One region of the Gottfriedia sp. NPDC056225 genome, then DNA from elsewhere that is predicted to be linked to it. Evidence: a T-box and tRNA genes for the amino acid it is inferred to sense, from the RefSeq annotation. Region 1 holds a T-box; the other holds one or more tRNA genes.
What was found. A T-box is a leader RNA that pairs with one kind of tRNA and senses whether it is charged. The one in region 1 lies ahead of metG (methionine--tRNA ligase), so its partner is inferred to be a tRNA-Met.
Positions count from the first base shown of each region.

Region 2: it has a tRNA-Met gene. The T-box ahead of metG (methionine--tRNA ligase) is inferred to sense a tRNA for this amino acid. The anticodon was not compared.

Region 1 covers NZ_JBHJTJ010000005.1:137,525-148,625, forward strand. The annotation lists gene ACFCYN_RS06065 (GNAT family N-acetyltransferase) at 1-209, shown strand, start outside; gene ACFCYN_RS06070 (hypothetical protein) at 382-675, opposite strand; gene ACFCYN_RS06075 (SRPBCC family protein) at 713-1,165, opposite strand; gene ACFCYN_RS06080 (hypothetical protein) at 1,704-1,994, shown strand; gene ACFCYN_RS06085 (GNAT family N-acetyltransferase) at 2,034-2,450, shown strand; gene ACFCYN_RS06090 (arylamine N-acetyltransferase family protein) at 2,540-3,316, shown strand; gene ACFCYN_RS06095 (DoxX family protein) at 3,612-3,986, shown strand; gene ACFCYN_RS06100 (FAD-dependent oxidoreductase) at 4,082-4,645, shown strand; gene ACFCYN_RS06105 (DUF2935 domain-containing protein) at 4,817-5,635, shown strand; gene ACFCYN_RS06110 (pentapeptide repeat-containing protein) at 5,705-6,178, opposite strand; T-box leader at 6,388-6,654, shown strand; gene metG (methionine--tRNA ligase) at 6,712-8,349, shown strand; gene ACFCYN_RS06120 (hypothetical protein) at 8,624-9,097, opposite strand; gene ACFCYN_RS06125 (PhzF family phenazine biosynthesis protein) at 9,319-10,209, shown strand; gene ACFCYN_RS06130 (HD domain-containing protein) at 10,229-11,101, shown strand, end outside.
Region 2 covers NZ_JBHJTJ010000014.1:89,565-100,665, reverse strand. The annotation lists gene ACFCYN_RS11805 (hypothetical protein) at 1-146, opposite strand, end outside; gene ACFCYN_RS11800 (DUF1189 domain-containing protein) at 256-1,014, opposite strand; tRNA gene ACFCYN_RS11795 (tRNA-Asn) at 1,404-1,478, shown strand; tRNA gene ACFCYN_RS11790 (tRNA-Met) at 1,491-1,567, shown strand; tRNA gene ACFCYN_RS11785 (tRNA-Ser) at 1,580-1,669, shown strand; gene ACFCYN_RS11780 (superoxide dismutase) at 1,877-2,485, shown strand; gene ACFCYN_RS11775 (hypothetical protein) at 2,629-2,778, opposite strand; gene ACFCYN_RS11770 (MFS transporter) at 3,159-4,376, shown strand; gene ACFCYN_RS11765 (peptidoglycan D,D-transpeptidase FtsI family protein) at 4,486-6,645, shown strand; gene pstB (phosphate ABC transporter ATP-binding protein PstB) at 6,871-7,698, shown strand; gene phoU (phosphate signaling complex protein PhoU) at 7,724-8,377, shown strand; gene ACFCYN_RS11750 (nucleotidyltransferase family protein) at 8,485-9,471, shown strand; gene rpmG (50S ribosomal protein L33) at 9,557-9,706, shown strand; gene ACFCYN_RS11740 (5-formyltetrahydrofolate cyclo-ligase) at 9,825-10,391, shown strand; gene ACFCYN_RS11735 (L-lactate dehydrogenase) at 10,579-11,101, shown strand, end outside.

The sequences.
Region 1 (11,101 bases):
AGAACTTTCAACAAGAAGGCATAGGTAAAAAGGCGACTCAGTTAATGATCGATGAAATTGCTAAACTACCAAATGCAAAAAAAATTGTTGTAGGCTATCATCCTGAAAACCTAGGAGCACATAATTTATATTCAAGTTTAGGATTCATTGATCATGGAGACCGATTTGGTAAAGAAATGGCAGTAGTTTTAGATATTAACCATAAATAAATAAATAATCCTTATGTAACTAAGACTTAAATGGTATATCAAAAATAGGCTGCATTCCTATGATTATATTAGTGGTTATTATATTCTTTATATACCTTTTGATAAGATTCACAGGTAATTAACAGCCATTTTAAACCTTATACAACTAACGGACTGATTAGTTGTATAAGGTTTAATTATTTGTGATTGATAATAGTTTATCTTTATGAATTAAATAATCCTCATTTGATTCTTCATGAAAAATAAAAAAATATGTTTCTCCACTGTCATCTTCAAATGCTATATGAAAATGAAGAGCAACTTTAGCATGAGCCTTTAGCTTTTCGACTGCATTTTCATATAAATTACTTGAGACATTTAACATTTGAAGAATGTGCTTAATTGTTGCTTTAGCATCACTTTTAAAGTTCCTAGAATAATTAGTAATGTATTCTATTGCCGATAGCTGTGCATTAGTCAATTCCATGACTATTAACTCCTTTCATTCCAATAAGAGTACTAGTTTAAATTATTTTTTCCAACATCTTCTTATCCAAGTGCTCAAGTGCAAAGCCCCAAGCATTTTCGTGTCCATTTTTTGTTTCTTCATCTGGAAAACCCTTATGTGTGAGTCGCAATCGAGTACCGTTGCCATTAGGCTCAATTTCTACTGTTACAACAGTTTCAACACCCTTTGTTCCTCCATCTCCAGTAACCCATGTCAACTCTACAAGACGATCAGGTACGAGTCTTAGAAATCTTCCGTAATGTGGATGACGTTTTCCTTCAAAATAAGTCTCGAAAAAGAAAACCGTATTGACTTTATCTGTCATTAGCACTGTACCAGGAGTTGCACACCAACGATCAAACTGATTCGTCCACGCTCTATATAGTAAATTTGGGGATGATTCCATTAATCGTTCAACGATTAAACCAAAGGGTCTAGATGAAAGGTCAGGCGTAGTAATATGATTCATATAAAATCCTCCAATACCATTATTCAGTGAAAATACACCACATACACATACAAATACTTGAAATACTTATATATTCCTCTATTTTTCCTTTTTCAACTAATATGCCAATTACTTGCATAAAAAAACTACCGAAGCAGCTATCATCCATTTTGAAATTTTTTTTACAAAGCAAAAAAAAAGAGCAAAATGCTCTTTAAGATTCTGAATGATTGTTAGTAAAGTTATCAAGCTTATCGGAAATACTTTTAAGAATTTGATTTTTCTCCTGCTGGAGCTTTAGGAATTTTAATAAAAACCAAATAATAAAAACGATTGGTGCGACGTAAATAATAAGTGGTATGAGTGCAAAAAGAGAATAAAATGCGTCACCATGCATAATTAACCCACTCCTTTTTGGAAGATTATACCATGTTTTGAAAATTAAAGCCTTCTAATTTTTGGAGGTTTTATTTTTTTATGTCCAATTCTTGATTAAGAATGACTAAACTTCAAAAGGAATATAGATATCTTTATAGAAAGTACTTTTTAGGAGGTAAATATGCTGATCTTATTTTGGCCATTTACAATTGTCTCTATTTTTTTATCGATAGTAGCATTAATAGTAAAGAAACCTTCTCTACTAATTATTACAACAATTTTATTCACACCAATGTCACTTTATTTAGCAGCAACACCGCTTTTTTTTATATGGGGAATAATATTTCCGCTTTTATATTTATTGGCAGCACTTCAGATGCATAAAAAATATAAAACAAAATATTTGCTTCTTTTAATTTCACCAAATTATCTTCTAGTAGGATGGCTTGGTTATGCAGTATTAAGTCAGTAATTTATCAAAAAGTATATAGATATAATAGGAGAAAAAATGATGAAAATAGTAAAACAATGGGTGCAAGAAGATAGTGATTTTATAAGAAAAAAAGTAATTGAATATAATTCTAATAACCTACCAGATGAGAAAAATGTGCTGTCTGAAAATATAAGCTTTGTCATTAGAAATGATCAGGAGGATATAGTTGGGGGGATTACTGGTAGAATATACTGGCATCATTTATCGATCGAATTTTTATGGGTATCAGAAGATTATAGGCACGAAGGTTTTGGTAGCAAGTTAATCAAACAAATGGAAGAATTTGCGATAGAAAAAGATTGCCGTCTTATTAAAGTAGATACTTTTAGTTTCCAAGCTCCAGAGTTTTATAAGAATCATGGATTTAAAGTTTTTGGAGTGATTGAAGATCATCCAAACGGACATAATCAATATTATTTTGAAAAGAGACTATAAATGATAAGCCGCATAAATGGCTTATTATTTTTTTGTTACCTTAAATGATAATATTAATGAAAGAGATTTATGAGATGGAGGGACAATTAATGAATGAGTTTAACTTATTGTTTCGAAAAAGAATTGGATTACAAATTCAAGAAGAACTTAGTTTTAGTCATTTAGATTTAATTCTCGAAAAGACAGCAAAAAATATTCCTTTTGAAAATCTTTATATTATGAAAAATAAAACTCAAGGAATTACACGAGAGAATTTAATAATCAAATTATTAGTAAAAAATGAGGGCGGACTTTGCTATGAATTGAATTCTTTATTATATTTATTTTTACTAGAAAATGGTTTTAACGTTAGGTTATCAAGAGGTGTTGTGTATGACAATGTAACTCAAAAATATCCTACATTTGGAAGAACACATGTCACAATCCTTTTAACGCATAATGAAGAAACGTATTTAGTCGATACAGGATTTGGCGCAAATCTCCCTTTAAGAGCAGTACCCTTAACTGGAGAGATGATCAGTTCGAGTAATGGTGAATTCCGAATCGAGAAAAAGGACACTGAATATGGGGATTATGTATTGTTATTAAAGCTAAAGCATAAAGATTCTAATTGGAGAATTGGTTACGCCTTTGATTCAAATGACATAATTTCGGATGTATCTGAATTTAATGAGATCCAAACAATCATTGCTGAGCATAAGGAATCTCCATTTAATAAAAATCCTTTAATTACTCAACTTACAGCTGAAGGGAATAAAACATTAACGAATAGCTCATTTACTCAATGGATTAACGGAGTAGTGACAAAAGAGGATATTGACGAAATAAGATATAAGGAATTAGCGAAACAGCATTTTGGGCTTTAAATAATTGTAGATAAGTATTAGCGTTTAAATTTGCTTATTACTTTTTTAGGCTAAAAACGTAGTTAAATAATTTAATAATGAAATAACAAAGCAGGTAAAACTGCTTTTTTATTTTGCTTAAAATGAGCTTTTTCAATTTGTAATTATCAAAATGAAAGCAAGTTTAATCGATGGTTTTAACAATATTTTACAATTTTAATAAACGTTCTAATCAAAATTTTAAGTGAAATAAGTATTTTAAAGTAATATGTTCTTTTTAAAATTGCATATATATTAAGCAAAGGGGTGATAAAAAGTGGATATTTTATCAACTATATTACAAATTTTATTAGCTCTTATGTTTTTGATTGCTGGGTTTGGTAAAGTTTTTGGTTCTAGTTCAAGTGTTGAAAGCTTTAATCATCTGAAATTACCACAGTGGTTTAGAGTCATTACTGGATTAGTGGAATTGATTGGTGTAGCTTCATTAATCATTGGATTTTGGGAAGCAAGTTGGATCCCAGCTGGTGGATTATTATTAGGAGTTGTAGCAATCGGTGGAATAATTGCACATATTCGAGTGAAAGATTCGTTTAAACAAACTTTTACAATATTATTATTAGGCATTATTGGATTTGTACTATTATGGATTAATTATTCGGATCTCTCTAATTTCCCAGGATTTAAATAATTTGTTATTTATTCTTGCAGGGATAAATAAGGCGCCGGCAGAATTAGTATTACTGTACTAAATCAATCTTATCTGTAAAAGGGAGCGATTTGAAAATGTATGAGATCGTAGTTATTGGCGCCGGACCTGCAGGAGCAAGTGCTGCTTTATTTGCAGCAAAAGCTGGTAAAAAAACTTTAGTCCTAGATAATGACAAAAGTATCACGAAAAAAGCATGGATTGAAAATCACTATGGGGTATCAGAAATTACTGGCCCAGATTTAGTCGAAACAGGAAAAAATCAAGTTAGAAAATTTGGTGGTGAAATTATTCAGGGAACTGTGCAAAACATAGTTCCAACAGAAAATTCATTCACTATTGAAACTGAAACGGCTACTTATGAAGGGAAGCAAGTTATTTTAGCTACAGGCTTAAGTGTTGAATTAGCTGAAAAAATTGGGCTAAATACAAAGTCTGGTACAGAACCGCGCATTAAGACTATATTTGATGTTGATTCAACAGGTAAAACAAATATTGATGGAATATGGGCAGCGGGTACTGTTGCTGGCTCGAGCGTGCACACAATTATTACGGCAGGTGACGGAGCAAAAGTTGCGATTAATGTCATTAGCCAGTTAAATGGTAATCGTTACGTTGACCATGATATTTTGAAATCATAATGAATGGAAATATATTGCATTGCTTCGATTTGAAGTAATGCTTTTTTTATGAAATTTTATCGTTATAGGAATCTAGTAGACAATTCCACTTTAATAAGATGTAAAGGTAATATTTAATTGTAATATCAATATATTAGAAAGGGAAGTGAAATAGAGTTAGGAGGGGTCCTGATGTCAGATGCGTTTGTAGCGCGGTCCTTGGATGAGATACTGTTCTGGTCGAGGATCATGAAAGAGCATTCCCTTTTTCTTAAACTAGGGTTCAATTGTGATGATACAGAGTTAATTCAAGAGGCAGACCATTTTTATAATGTGTTTGATACGATTGGAAATAAAGCACAATCATTTTCAGTACAAACGGATCCTCAGCAAATTAAACAGTTTAATAATGAGGTACATCAGTCAGCTTCGATGATTTGGGCATATAAGAGGAAAATTCTTAATTTACTTCTTACTTGTAAAATAACGGGTAATAACTTTCCTTTATTAGTTGACCATACTAGCAGAGAAGCAGCATATTTCGCAAATCGCTTAACCGAATTGAATAATGGTCAACTTCAGCCGCTACCAGCTGCAATTATACAAGAGAATGTTTTCTTTTTAAGAATTATGGCAGACCATGCAAAATTTATTGGACATCTTTTAGATCCATCAGAAAGAAAATTAGTCGATCAAGCCAGAGAATTTAGCCATGATTTCGACCAACTTTTATACCAGGCTGTAGACTTAGAATCAATGAGACCGCAATCGGAAACCGTCCCGATACTTGATCAATTCCTTAATGAAAACCGTGTTTCAGTAAAATCGCTTAGAGAGTTTAAGAAAACGGCTCGCGATTTAATTGAAGCTTGCCGAATTAAAAGTATTATTCATCCACTACTTGCAGATCATGTATTTAGAGAAGCGGATCGATTTATGCATATAATTGATATGTTTGAGGCGCAGTTAACAGGAAATACCAACAGAAATGTCGTTCTGGACGACCATTAAATAAAGAAAAAAAAGGCTATCTCTAAAGTTGATGAACTTTTGAGATAGCCTCTTTTAATATAGAAAAAATTATTTTCTTTCGCTAAAACTATTTAGTAAATCTTCAATTAAGATTCCATTTACTTTCATCCCCGTCAGATTACAATTACTAATTTCGATATTACTCAAATCACAGTCTGTAAACTGGGTATTTGTTAGATTGCATTTTTCAAATTTAATAGAATTTGATTGATTATCATGATTAAGATCTTCAGGAACAACAATGTTACGAAAGCTTGTGCCAGCCAAATGAACGTGATCAATGACTAAATCTCTTAAATTACCATTTTGTATTTTCGAATTAGATAAATTGACATCAGTTATTTGGGTACCAAATAAATTCACATCATTCAATTCTAAATTTCTCATATTGGCATTTGTAAATTTTGAATTAGCCAAGCTTACATTATTGAAATCTAAGTGCTCAGCTTTTACCTCTTTAAACGTCGAAAATGACATATCTGTTTTTTGTAATTCAAATAATGCAGTCTTCCAGTTAGACATGATTTCTCCTCCTAAAACATTGATTATTGAATATATTTAACTTTCATTTTAAAATCCCTTCACACATAATAATGATTGTTTCGACAAAAAACTTAGTAAATGAATCAACTTTTAATCTGCATCAAATATGATATAGATAGAAACTTAACATTCTTCATAAATAGTTTGACTTTCCAATATCATTTATATAAAATCTTTTTAACATCTAAATATAGGCAATGAAGAGGAAAAGTAGAATGGAGTTATTTTTTACAGAGAGCTTTGGTAGCTGAAAAGAAGCATGAATACTCATTTGAAAAATGGCCTCGGAGCTTCGTACTGAACGTAAACTAATTATTAGTAGGCTGCGACAAGAGTTGGCACTTGTTATCAAAGTCACAGTATCAGCAACCATGCTCGTACTTGTAAAGACAATTGTATGCAAATACGTTGTGAACTAAGGTGGTACCACGTGGATTTTAAACCTCGTCCTTATCTGTTAAAGATAGGGGCGAGGTTTTTTTGTATTTTATAAACATTAGGAGGAATTATATATGGATATTTTTATTGGTGGAGCTTGGCCTTATGCAAATGGTTCCTTGCATTTAGGTCATATTGCTGCTTTATTGCCCGGTGATATTCTAGCTCGATATTATCGATTAAAAAAGGCGAATGTGTTGTATGTTTCAGGAAGTGATTGTAATGGAACACCAATTGCAATTAAAGCAAAACAAGAAAAAGTGACTTATAAAGAAATTGCAGATCGTTACCACAATGAATTCGAAAATAATTTTAGAGCATTGGGATTTACCTATGATTGTTATACAAGAACGGACGCAGAACATCATCATAAAACCGTTCAAGACATTTTTCTAAATTTATTGCAAAATGGATTAATTTATAAAAAGGAGATTGAACAATGCTATTGTGAAGAATATCAACAGTTTCTCCCAGACCGATATGTTGAAGGAACATGTCCAAATTGTGGTCAGCATGCTCGTGGAGATCAGTGTGATTTTTGTTCTGCGATTTTAGATCCTTTAGATTTATTAAATAAAACTTGTAAACTATGTGGTAATCCTCCATCTGTTAAAAAGACAGAGCATTTTTATTTTTCATTAAGCAAATTACAAGATGAACTAAAGGAATATTATAATTTTTCTAAAGAAAACGGAAACTGGCGTTCAAATGCGATCCAATTAACTGAGCGTTATTTAAACGAAGGACTCCATGACCGAGCCGTTTCGAGAGATTTACCAAACGGAGTAAGCGTACCAGTTAAAGGATATGAACAGAAGAAAATTTATGTATGGATCGAAGCAGTGTCTGGATATTATTCAGCAAGTAAACAATGGGCAAGTATAACCAATAAAGATGATGCAAACTTTTGGAATAAAGAAACAAGATCTTATTATATTCACGGAAAAGACAATATTCCATTCCATACAATCATTTGGCCATCAATTTTAATTGGTCTTAAGAAAGAGGCGCTTCCAACCCATATCGTTTCTAATGAATATTTAACACTTGAGAAGAAAAAATTATCTACTAGTAAAAACTGGGCAGTGTGGGTCCCGGATATAATCAAAAAATATCACCCAGATTCAATCCGTTATTTTTTAACAATGAATGCACCGGAAAATCGTGACACTGATTTTTCTTGGAGGGAATTTATATACAGTCATAATAGTGAATTGCTTGGAGCATACGGTAATTTTATAAACCGCACATTAAAGTTCATTGAAAAATACTATAATGGAGAGGTCCTAGAGGGAGAAATAGACAAAACAATTCGTTTAGGGATTACAAGACTTTACAAGATTGTAGGCTCACATATTGAAGCGACTAATTTCAAAAAAGCATTAGAGGAAATTTTTGAGTTTATCCGATCTGCAAACAAATACTTTGATGAAGCTCAGCCTTGGAAGCAAGTCAAAGAGAGTCCCGTAGAGTGTCATAATACAATGGCAAGTTGTATTTATGCAATTTCCAATTTAGCGCAAATTTTACATCCATTTCTACCGTTTTCTAGTAATGAAATAAAAGAAATGTTAAATATACCAAGCTTTGAATGGAATGAAATATCTTCTAATTTAGTAAAATTAAACGATGTGAAACCTCTATTTGAAAGAATTGATATTAGCAGAATAGATGAAGAACTAGAGCGATTAATAAATGAATCTACTATATGAAGGAAAAGAAGAGCCGTAATGCTCTTCTTTCCAGAGTGTTGAAATCAAACCTAGTTTATTTTTAAAAATAAATTGAAGATACTTATGAAGGGTTCATTCAATCGCAAAATGCGTGAATATGAAAATTACACACTCATATCAGGCCTTAATTTAATTCCACCATAACCACTTTTCTTAACTATGAAATGTTGGACTTTAATTTCAAACTCATTTTTCACCAATCTAAAAAAGAAGAGCAGCAATGCTCTTCTTTCAGATTAATCATTTAAAGTTTTTAATAAAGAACATTTATAAATTCAAAAGCAGTAAAAATAAATGATCCAAAAATAATTGTTGCACCTGTTGAAGTAAAATATTCATCAGGGTCGATGATAATAGATGTTTTATACCAACCGTCAACATCAGGTGTCGCTTCACCAGTTGTGCGTGGGGCGAATTTAATATACAGCATGATTAATAGAGAGAAAAGTCCAACAAATGGTGCTGTTGATGAGAAAGACATTTTAAAATAAATTGCAATGATAAAAGAGATAACATAAAAAGCCAAAATCGATAAACTTAACTTTAAAAATTGCTTTAACCAGTATTTCCGTCTATTAAGTGGCTGATCGCGTAATACTTCTTTCATTTTTTGTGCATCTTTGTATTTAAAATACAATCCTACAGGCCATGCAATTAAGAAGCAGATTAGCGTAAACAAAATACATACTAGAAACTTTATACCGAAAGCTGTAATGAATAATGACATATATTCCTCCAAAAGTTGTAAGATTAATTACATTTTATCAAAATATTAACATTAAAAATATTGGGAAAATTTATAATCATAGATTTACGAAATTGTAATTTTGTTGAACTAAACGAAGGTCATACATGCAACTAATATTTCTTTACAAGGACTTTCTATTTTTCGATTGATGTCAGAAAATATATAATTAATGAATAATAGTAATTAATTGAGGTGGAAAAATGAAAAACATTACTGTATATCACTATGATGCCTTTAGTAAAATACCTAATAAAGGAAATCCAGCTGGGGTTGTTTTAGATGGAGATTTTCTGACGGAGAGCGAAATGCAAGATATTGCAAAACAAGTAGGATTTAATGAAACTTCTTTTCTCTTAAAATCCGATGTTGCTGATTTTAAAATACGTTATTTTACACCGGGCCATGAAATGGATTTATGTGGGCACGGAACAATGGCTGTAATATATGCGTTAGTTACAAAAGGAATAATTGAATTTAAAAATGCATTAACAATTGAAACAAGAGCTGGAATTTTACCAATTACGATTTGTCAGTCTAATAGTGAAATTTCTATTACAATGCAACAAAAAGCTCCAGAGTTTGAAGAATTCAATGGATCTTTAGATGAGTTAGCATCTTCAATCGGTATTAGTGTAGAGGAAATTGATTTAAGCTTACCAGTTTTATATGGAAGCACTGGTGCTTGGAACCTACTTTTACCAATTAAAAAATTGTCTTCGTTTGATAAAATGAAGCCTAATAATCGATTATTTCCTAGTATATTAAGTGAAATTCCGAAAGCGTCTGTACATCCTTTTTGTTTAGAAACATATGATTCAAATGCAGATTTCCATGCACGTCATTTTTCTTCGGGATTTTCAGGTACAATGGAAGATCCAGTTACAGGAACTGCCTCTGGCATTATGGGAGCGTATTATGCTAAATATATTAATAAAGGTGTAAATGATGAAATTGAATTAGTTGTTGAACAAGGTACAGAAATCGAGAAAGACGGACGTGTAAAAGTAAAAGTTAAAAAAGTTAATTCGAATTATGAAGTAGAAATTACTGGAGATGCTGTTTACGTGAAAGAGATGCAATTTCAAATATAACCAAGAAAGGGAGAATAGAATGTTATTAAATGATGAATTTTATGGGCAATACAAAATAGATCAAGTACTTGTGGAATTAATAAATACGAAACCTATTCAACGATTAAAGAATATACATCAAGCTGGCGCTACTTATTTAGTGGATAATCGTTTTAATGGTACTCGTTACGATCATTCAATCGGGGTGATGCTGCTAATAAAGAGGCTAGGAGGTTCTGTAGAGGAACAAATAGCTGGTTTATTACATGACGTATCCCATACGGCATTTTCTCATGTTATTGATTTTGTTTTCGATATAAATGAAGAAAATTATCATGAAACAATTTTTGAAAAAGTCATTTTAAACTCTGAAATCCCTTCCATACTTCAAAAATATGCTATTGATATTCAAGTGATTTTTGACATAGACAGATGGGAACTACTTGAAAAAGAGCTACCAAAGCTATGTGCAGATCGAATAGATTACACACTAAGAGATATGTATCATTATTTCGGAACACCTAAAAATGAAATAGAAGCATTTTTAAATTCTTTAATTATTGTAAATGGAGAAATCTGTGTAAACTCGATTGAAATGGCAGAGTGGTTTACAGAAATTTACTATAAGCTCGCTATCGATTATTTTTTAGGTCCAATCAGTATCTATTCTTACGATTCACTTGCAAAGATTATAAAACTTGCATTAAATAAAGCGGTTATTAGTTTGGATGATTTATTATTAGACGATATGCAGTTTATAAAATTAATTCAAGGGAGCAATGATCGTGAAATTTTAGCGTTAATTAATCGTTTAAATGCAAAAGTTGAGCTTGAAGAGAATGAACAAGATTATGACGTTCATAGAAAAGGGAAAAAAAGGATAATTGATCTATCTGTTTCGCTAGACGGGAAA
Region 2 (11,101 bases), on a different contig from region 1:
TTTGGAAGTGAGGATGTTTTTGTTTCTGATTTAGATGCTTTGGCTACTGTAGCAATATGTTGAGTAGGGATCGTTCCTACGTTAAGGTCGAAGAAAATTATATATCCAAGTAATAATGCACCGAATAAGAAAGCTATTCTTTTCATTAATAATCACTCCTTTTGTAGACTATATGCTTGTCCACACCGAATATTCCAAAAAGAAGCCAGGAAATAGTCCATAAAAAAAGAAGCGTGTAAACGCTTCGGAAATTGATTATTTTTTTGATGGTAAATTTCGAATTGTTAATGTATACATAACAACTGCAATTACAATATAAATTAAAGTTTGGAATGGAATATTTATTTCGAATAATCTAAGTAAGAAATAAATAACAGTAGGTAATGTTAAGCTATATGAAACCATTGCAAAGCGTTGTCTAAACTGTAGGTGTTTAGTCGACTTAATTACAGTTGTTAAAAATGCTAAAATTGTCGCAAGTAAAAATATGAAGATACATGAACCAAAATAATATAGGAAAAATAACGCGATTAAAATGACTGGAAGAGCTTCTTTTATATTTTTAATAAATTTTGAAACGCCCGCTTTATTTATTTCTTTTGATTTTAATGAAGGGTAAGGGAAATCTTGCTCGCCTTTATCATTTTTCATGATTATTCTATTTTTTAATACAACAAATGCAAACTGTTCATTTTTTAATTTGGTAGGCATAACTGTTTCATTTGGATAAAAAGCATAGTTATATTCACCAATCTTTTGTTCGAATGGCGTATTGTCGTTTAAGGCTATTGTTCCTTTGTTTAAAGAAATTGTATGAATATTTTCTTTTAGCAAATCAGAAACATTGTTCACCTGAAGCTTCACATTTTTTTCCAATGAAAAGAACCCAGGAAGAGTATATAAAATTGCTAGTAGGAATAGAAAAAAGATTGTTTTACCGATTTTTTGGAGTCTATATCTTGATATTGTTTTTGGAGAGTATAAACTAAACCAAAATTGTTTAAATATATTCATAAACTCATCCTTTCTTATTAAATGTTATTTCACTTCCCGAAATTTATTATGTATCTTTAGAGCTATTTTGTATATTATAATCTTTTTTTTGAAAATGAATATTAAACTTTAATTAGAATGAAAAGAGTAAGATTAAGAGCGGGCAGAAGTTTTATTAAGGATAGTAAGTTGGCCTGGACTATGAATTAGGGGGAGAAATACAGGAGTGCAAGATTAGTGGGGAAGATGAACTTTTAGAGCAGTTTCAAACTTCACATTCATATTATTTACACTAAAAGTTTATTAAGATAAATTAATATCTAAAAAAAATAAAAAAAGTGAAAAATTACATTGACGTTTAATTAGAGGCATGATATATTAAATATTGTCTTAAGGACAACGGAAATTATTCCGCAGTAGCTCAGTGGTAGAGCACTCGGCTGTTAACCGAGTGGTCGTAGGTTCGAATCCTACCTGCGGAGCCATTTATATAATTTGGCGGTGTAGCTCAGCTGGCTAGAGCGTACGGTTCATACCCGTGAGGTCGTGGGTTCGACTCCCTCCGCCGCTACCAATATTTTATTATGGAGTAATACCCAAGTCCGGCTGAAGGGATCGGTCTTGAAAACCGACAGGGGTGTAACAGCCCGCGGGGGTTCGAATCCCTCTTACTCCTTAAACAGTGAAAAAGTCTTCAACGTTATCGTTGGAGACTTTTTTCGTTTTGATTATTAAATATTGCTATTAAACCTTGGATCTAATTCTGATAAAAGTAAATCTTTTTTATATTATTTTCCTTTTCTGAGCATTACTATTGAAATCTTTCAATATATTTGATAACTTTAAATGGAAATTCACTATTATCCTTGGGAGGAATTTAAAAATGTCAAAATTCGAATTACCACAATTACCTTATGCTTATGATGCATTAGAGCCACACTTTGATAAAGAAACAATGAACATTCACCACACTCGTCACCACAATACATATGTAACTAACTTGAACGCTGCTTTAGAAGGCAAAGAAGTAGCTGCTTCTTCAATTGAAGAATTAATTTCAAACTTAGATGCACTTCCAGAAGGTATCCGTACTGCTGTACGTAACAATGGTGGTGGACATGCTAACCACAGCTTATTCTGGACTTTATTAACTCCAGAAGGCACAGGCACTCCAGTTGGTGAAGTTGCAGAAGCAATTAACGCTAAATTCGGTAGCCTAGATGAGTTAAAAGCTTCATTTACACAAGCTGCATTAACTCGTTTCGGTTCTGGTTGGGCTTGGTTAGTAGTAAACAATGGTGAGTTAGAAGTAACTAGCACACCTAACCAAGATTCACCATTAATGGAAGGTAAAACTCCAATCCTAGGCTTAGATGTTTGGGAGCATGCTTACTACCTAGGCTACCAAAACAAACGCCCTGACTATGTTGGTGCATTCTGGAATGTAGTAAACTGGGAAAAAGTAGAAGAGTTATACCAAGCTGCTAAATAATTTATAAAACATGAAGGGGTCATCCTAAAGTCAGGATAATTGACATAGGGATGGCCCCTTTTTTATTTGTCGCAGTAATTTTTTTAATTGCTTTTTGAACTAAAAAATAGGAAGATTTTAGTCTTCCTATGTTTTCATTCAAATTATTTATCTGTTTGTTTTTGCTTTTTTTTCAAATACTCCGCACGCATTTTTTCAAGTTGCATCTTTTTATCAAATTTGGCAGGTGTCTGTTTTTCATGAAACTTTGCAACAGCTTGCTGACCTTTATAATCTAATTGATATTTTCCCACTTTGTTCACCTACTTTTCTTGTCTCTAAAGAGAATCTATTCAACAAATATAATACCTTATTTTACTTAAGTAAACCTTATTAGTTTATTAGTGTGCAGCTAACTTAGCATTTATCAGTAAAAACATTAAAAAATTAGTAAAGTAATTCATCGCTCGTTCCCCATTTTTATTTGAGCTTCAACCATACACTTCGGTTCCAGATTTCATTTTTCGGATTCAACGGTTTTATTTGTAACTCAGTATCCAATCCTTTCAAGCGCGATATCTATTTTTACCTCGAATCGTTAAATCTTCAGGATAGTATCTTTTATATTTGTTAAATAAAAGGATAAATTTTCATTTACTCGGAAAACTAGTTCATGAGACAAAGGAGAGTTTTTATGAGTAGGTGGAAATTTTTATTAGGTGATGTCGATCTAAACAGAGACTTAGTTTTGTTATTAAGTGTCGGTGGATTATTTACTTTGGCAACAGCTTTATCTAGTACATTTGTAAATGTTTATTTATGGAAGCAGTCAAATGATTATTTACCGATAGCTTCGTATCAATTTGCGATTGCATTTTTTCAAGCTCTGACTTTCGTGATTGCGGGTAGATTAGCTAAAACAGTTGATCGTGTTGTGATTCTTAGGATCGGTATTTCTTTTTTAGCGATCTTCTATATTGTTGTTTTAGTGTTTGAAACAAAGACATTGCTAGCAACGATATTAATCGGAGCTATTTTAGGAGTTGGAAATGGTTGTTATTATTTGGCGTTTAATTTATTAACATTTGAAGTGACTGAGCCTGAGACTAGGCAATTTTTTAACGGTTTTTTAGGGCTTGTTAATTCATTTTCTGGAATGCTTGGGCCGTTTATTGCTGGAGCAATCATTTCTTCCATGATTGGAAATAAAGGTTATCACTTTGTATTTATGGCTGCAGTTTTATTATTTGTTTGTGCGGTTGTCTTAAGTTGTTTTTTAATTAAAAGAGAACTTGATAGTGAGTTCAACATTAAACGAGTCATCTTGGAAAGAAAGTTAAATGAGAATTGGCGACAAGTTACTTATGCCAATTTCTTTCAAGGCAATCGTGAAGGGATCTTTATGTTTGTCATTTCAATCTATATTTTCTTATCAACTGGAAGTGAGTTTGCTTTAGGGAAGTATGGATTAATAACATCATTAATCAGCTTTATTACTTATTACATTGTGACTCGAATCATAAAAGAAAATTTTAGAATGAAAGCAATATTTCTTGGAGGATTTTTATTATTTAGTGCGGTTTTCGTAATTGCTTTTAAAGTTAATTTTTCATTATTGATTATTTATGGTGCAATTATTTCTTTGGCGTATCCAATCATTTTAGTACCTTACTTATCTTTAACATATGATATAATAGGAAAATCGTATAAGGCCAGGGAATATCGAGTGGAATATATAGTGATACGTGAAGTTTATTTGAATAGTGGTAGAATGTTTTCAATTGCAGTATTCATTGTTTGTACTATATTGTTTCCAGCGAAACAAGTTATTCCATTGTTAATGTGTTTATTTGGTACAGGACACTTTTTGGTCTATTTCGTAATGAGGAAATTAGAATTTAACCATGCTTAATACAAGATAGTTCACTAAATTGTCAAAAGTATATCTGTAAATCTGTTTCCAATTCAATAAAATAATAATACGCGTAATGAAAGCAATGGTAGAAAAAAGAGGAGAAAAGATGAATAAACCTAAGAAATATAAAATTACATTACCCACACGACTGAATACTCTATTTTTCCTTGTATTTGTACTATTTTCCTTTTTAATTCTAAGATTAGGTGTTGTACAAATTGTAAAAGGTGAAGACTATAAATCAGAATTAGAGCGAACAGAAAATATGACCGTCGATCAAGCTGTACCAAGGGGGAAAATTCTAGATCGTAATGGTAAGGTTGTAGTAGATAATAAGCCTTTACGTACAATCACGTATACAAGGAAAAAAGGTACGACGTCTGGTGAACTATTACAAATGGCTACTAAGTTAAAAACTTTTATTAAGATGCCAACTAATAAAATAACTGAAAGAGATCGAAAGGATTTTTGGTTACTAAAAAATCCTGAAGACGCAAAAACACTAGTATCAAAACAAGAAGATAAAGATCTAAAGGCTCAAAATAAAGATGATGATGCTGCATATAACAAAGCTTACTATAATTTACAACTTGATAAAATTACAGAAGCTGACATGAATTCGTTTAGTCCAAATGACTTGCAAATCCTTGCAATTTACAAGCAAATGAGCGTAGGTTATGCATTAACTCCACAAACAATTAAAAGTGAGGGAGTTACTGAAAAAGAATATGCAACTGTTAGTGAACATTTGGACGAGCTTCCTGGTGTAGATGTAACAACAAATTGGGAAAGAAAATACGTTTACGGTGATACGTTCCGCACAATTTTAGGTAATATTACTTCTGAAAAAGAGGGTTTACCTGCTCAGAATGTAGATTATTATTTAGCACGTGGCTATGATCGTAATGATCGTGTCGGAAAAAGTTATATCGAAAAGCAGTATGAAGATGTTTTACGAGGTACAAAAGGTAAAGCTCAAAATGTTATTGATTCAAATGGAAATGTTGTTGATACGAAGGTGATTACTGAAGGGGAACCTGGTAGTGATTTAGTACTATCAATTGATATGGAGCTTCAAGGTAAGGTTGATGAAATTGTAAAAAATAGGCTTTTACAAGCAAAAGCAACTTCAAATGGTAAATATTTGGACCGAGCATTCGTTACAATGATTAATCCGAATACGGGTGAAATTCTAGCGATGTCAGGTAAACAAATTGTTAAAGATAAAAAGACAGGAAGAAATAAAGTTATTGACTATGCAACAGGCAATCTTACTTCATCTTACGAGATGGGTTCGACAGTAAAAGGTGCAACGCTTTTAACAGGTTTTCAAACAGGAGCGATTGTTCCTGGACAAAGACAATTCGATACACCGATTAAAATTGCAGGGACACCTATCAAATCATCTTATAGTAATATGGGATGGATTAATGATTTAGATGCGTTAAAAAGATCTTCAAACGTTTATATGTTCCGAACAGCAATGGCAATTGGTCATGCAAATTATGTTCCAAATAAACCTTTGGATATCGATGTAAAAGCGTTTGATACATTCCGTAATAGCTTCAGTCAGTTTGGACTTGGTGTTAAAACTGGAATTGATTTACCAAATGAAGCAATTGGATTTAAAGGTGTCGACAAAAACCCAGGTTTCCTTCTAGATATGGCGATTGGACAGTATGATACTTATACACCACTTCAATTAGCTCAGTATATATCGACAATCGCAAATGGAGGTTATAGAATTCAACCGCATGTTGCAAAAGAATTAAGACAACCTTCTATTGGTGAAGATACTGGAGTAATTAGATCAGAAGTAAAAACAAAAGTTTTAAATCGAATTGATATGAAGGATTCATACATCAATCGAGTTAAACAAGGTTTTATCAAAGTATATAATGAACAAGGTGGTACTGCTCGTCCTTATTTCTTAGGCGTAGACTATAAAATAGCTGGTAAAACAGGTACTGCCCAGTCCTTCTATGATGGACCTGATCGTAAAAATTATAAAGAAGCACCAAGAACATATAATGAAACATTGACTGGCTATGCTCCATATGACAATCCTGAAATTGCATTTTCAGTTGTAGTTCCTTGGTTACAAACTGACCAAGCGCCTGTCAATAAATACATTGGCCGCGATATTATGGATGAGTACTTTAAATTAAAAAAAGAAAGACAATCAGTTTACAATGATGAACCAAAAGACACAACTGAAAATCAAAGTACTCAAAATAGTCAAGACGACCAAAATAAGAATCAATAAAAGAGAAGGAGAATCCCTTCTCTTTTTTTTATCTAATTTAAAAGAGCTTCTGAACTTATTTACATAATCTTTACATTCGGTTAAAACAGGTTTAATAGTTTAAGGATATGATTATTCATGTAATCAATTACCGAATTAAAAAGATTATAAATTATAGCTATTGTTTAGTTAACATTTTAAAACAACAATAGAATGCTTCCTTTAGGATGAGAGGGGATAGAAGTTATGACAGTTACATTAGATAGAGAAAATAATATTAAAAGTGAAGATATTGAAGATACAAATACAAACACAAAAAAATCAATTGTTTATGATACTCAAAATTTAAATTTATGGTATGGACAAGATAAAGCGCTAAAAAACATCAATTTAAGCATATATGAAAATGAAGTAACAGCAATTATTGGTCCAAGTGGTTGCGGTAAATCGACCTATTTAAAAACTTTAAATCGTATGGTTGAGCTAGTGCCTACAGTTAGAACAGAAGGTAAAATTCTTTACCGTCAACAAGATATTTTCGATAAAAACTATCCTGTACAAGAATTAAGAACTCATGTAGGAATGGTATTCCAAAAACCAAATGTATTTCCTAAGTCAATTTGGGAAAATGTTGCTTACGGACCAAAAATTCATGGTATTAAAGATAAAGCCTCATTAAATGAAATTGTTGAAAAAAGTTTAAAAGGTGCTGCGATTTGGGATGAGGTTAAGGATCGTTTACATGAGAACGCACATGGCTTGTCAGGGGGACAACAACAACGTTTATGTATTGCACGCTGCCTTGCAATCGAACCTGATGTTATTTTAATGGATGAGCCTACTTCGGCATTAGATCCTATTTCAACTTTAAAAGTTGAAGAATTAATCAATGATTTGAAAAAGGATTTTAGTATTATTATCGTGACTCATAATATGCAACAAGCAGCACGTGTTTCTGATAAAACTGCTTTCTTCTTAAGCGGTGAGGTAGTTGAGTTCTCAAATACAAATAAACTATTCTCGACTCCTAAGGATAAACGCACAGAAGACTATATTACTGGACGATTCGGTTAATAGAAGGGGAAATGGTGGCAATAATATGAGAAATCAATTTGAAACAGAGTTAAAATCATTACAAGAAATGATCATCGAGCTAGCTGAGAAAACAAAAAAAGCTGTAGTTAAGAGTATGGATGCATTTCGAACTGAAAATATTGAATTAGCTTTAGAAGTCATTGATGAAGATGATCGAATCGATAAATTAGAAAAAGAAGTTAATGAATTAATTTTAGTCATAATAACAAGACAACAGCCAGTTGCAGTGGATTTAAGAAGAAACTTAACGGCAATTAAGATTGCTCATGACCTTGAACGAGTTGCAGATTATGCTGTAAATATCGCAAAGTCGACAATTCGTATTCGTAGCCGTCAAGAAACCTTACCTATAGAAAATATCGAAAAGATGCATGAACTTGGTTTAGATATGTTAACAAAAGCTTCAGAAGCATACCGAACTGAAGATTTACAAGCTGCAAAAGAGATTGGTGAAATTGATGATCTAGTTGATGAGTTATATGGAACGACTGTACGAAATTTAATGTCGAGTATTGTTGAGTCGCCTGAGCATGTTGCAAATATTTTGCAAATGGCATTCATTTGTAGATATCTTGAAAGAATTGCAGATTATGCAACTAATATTGCAGAGAACATTTACTATTTAGTAAAAGGTAAGCATTATTTATTAAATCAATAAAATAAAAAAGGGTGTTCAGTTCTAATTTTACTGGACGCCCTTTTGTCATATTTATGTAATATTAAGCATACTTCTTTAACTAGTATAACATATTGGGGTGGTAACAAATGAAGGTTGTTATTTTAGCTGGAGGATACGGTCAAAGGCTTTTACCAATTACTAACAACATTCCTAAACCACTATTACCAATCGCAAATAGAGCGGCAATTGAGCATTTATTATTACATCTAACAAGATTGGGGTTTAATGAGTTTATTATTCAGCTTCATTATATGTCCCAAGCTATAATTGAAACAATTAACGCGATGAAATTAAAAAATGTTTCAATTGATTATATTATAGAAGAAAAAAGCTTAGGCTCAGCTGGTTGTTTACGATTATCTAAGCATTTTCTCAATGAACCCTTTCTATTAGTGAATGGTGATATTTTATTTGATGGAGAAATTAGAGAGGCATTAAAGAATCATTTAGAAAATAAAAGTAAATTTTCTATGTTTGTAAAACAAGTTGAAAATTGTGGGTCTTATGGAAATGTAAAAGTGAAAAATGGACAAATAATCGATTTTATTGAGAAGCCTAATGAGGGTAGTGAAATTAGTAAACTAGTAAATACCGGAATTTATATTATGAGTCCGGAATTATTATTTCAAATTCCAGAAAATCGATATTTTGACATTAGTAACGACCTAATTCCTTTAATGTTAAAAAATAATATTAGATTGAATGCATATCATTTAGAAGGCTACTGGATTGATTATGGAACTCCTAGACGTTTTGCAAAGCTAAATGTAGATTGGATTGAAGAAAAATTAAACTTGCCTATTCCGGCCGTTCAAATATTACCACGAATTTTTTTAGGTGAGCATGTAACGATTAATAATAATGTAAAGATTGTTTCTCCAGTAATTATTGGCAATGATGTTACGATCGAAGAAAACTGTGTAATTGGTCCATACGTATCAATCAGCTCAAATATTAGAATCGATCAGGGGAGCGTTTTACAGCATCAAGCAGTCTTTCAAAAATATACTCTGAATTATGAAAATAAATTTGTACATAATTCAATAAAAAAAAAATCAAAAGAAATGCAATGAATCAATAAAAGGTATGGAAATTATCGTGAAAGAATGTTATTATATACAAGTCTGATTATGTCACTATGTCAGGAGGGAAAATAAAATGCGCGTAAATATTACTTTAGCATGTACAGAATGCGGAGATCGTAACTACATCACTACTAAAAATAAACGTAATAACCCAGACCGTCTTGAGCTTAAAAAATATTGCCCAAGACTTAAAAAAGTTACAGTTCATCGCGAAACAAAATAAACAGTAGGAATTTTCCTACTGTTTTTTTTTATATAAAAATTTATAATCTAATTAGAAACGTCATTTTACTATTTAATCCTATTTATAGAAACTTTAATCCTGACCTTAGGAGGCCATAATGGAAAAAAAAGACATAAGAAATAATATGATGAAAAATTTGAAAAATATATCATCATTGGACAGAGAGAAAAAGTCGAAGCAAATTATAGAAACATTAATTAGTACAAAACAATTAAAGGATGCAAACATAATTGCAACAACGATGCCGATGGAGCACGAGATAAATACTAAGTATTTAATAGCTAATTGTTGGAATGAGAATAAATCGGTTGTTGTACCGAAATGTAATCACAAAACAAGAGAAATGGATTTTTATAAAATCAGTTCGTTTGAAGATTTAAAAGAAGGCTATTTTGGTATACAGGAGCCGATTGAAGAAAATTGCGAAAAAATAGAAAAGGAACAGATTGATTTAGTAATTGTTCCTGGAGTAGCGTACACATTAAAAGGAGATCGATTAGGATATGGCGGCGGTTATTACGATCGGTACTTAGAAGACTATAATAAACCTCTTTTAGCTTTAGCGTATGATATTCAAATCGTTAATGAGCTACCATCAGAGAAACATGACATTAAAATACCTTTAATCATAACAGAATCAAAAATAATACAAGCTTTCCAATAAGTGCATAAAGCGACACCTTTTGTTTAAAATAAATGATGAATTAAACCGATATTCCTTAAAGAAAATTGGTTTTTAATGTTTATTGTAACAAATTTGTAAAATGTTTCACAAACTTTAAGCGGATATACATATATAATATAAAAGTCCCAATGACTTACACTTTTATAACACTAATGAGGTGGATTTAATGTTACAAAAAGAAATTAATCGTGTCGCACTTATTGGTACAGGCGCAGTTGGAGCCAGTTATGCTTTTGGAATGTTAAACAAAGGTATTGCCGAAGAATTAGTTATGATCGACTTAAACAAAGATAAAGCAGAAGGAGATGCGATGGATTTAAGTCATTGTTTACCTTTTGTCAGTTCTAGAACAAAAATCTGGGCTGGAGATTATAGTGATTGTAAAGATGCAGATTTAGTCGTTATTACAGCTGGAGCTGCACAAAAGCCTGGAGAAACACGACTAGATTTAGTGGTTAAAAATTGCTCAATTTTTAAAGGCATCGTTGGAGAGATTATGGCTTCTGGTTTTGATGGAATCTTTTTAATCGCTACGAATCCAGTTGATATATTAACTTATGCAACATGGAAATACTCTGGGTTACCGAAAGAAAGAGTAATCGGATCAGGTACTAGTTTAGATACTGCACGTTTTAGATATATGCTAGGGGACTACTTTAATGTTGATTCTAGAAATATCCACGGGTATA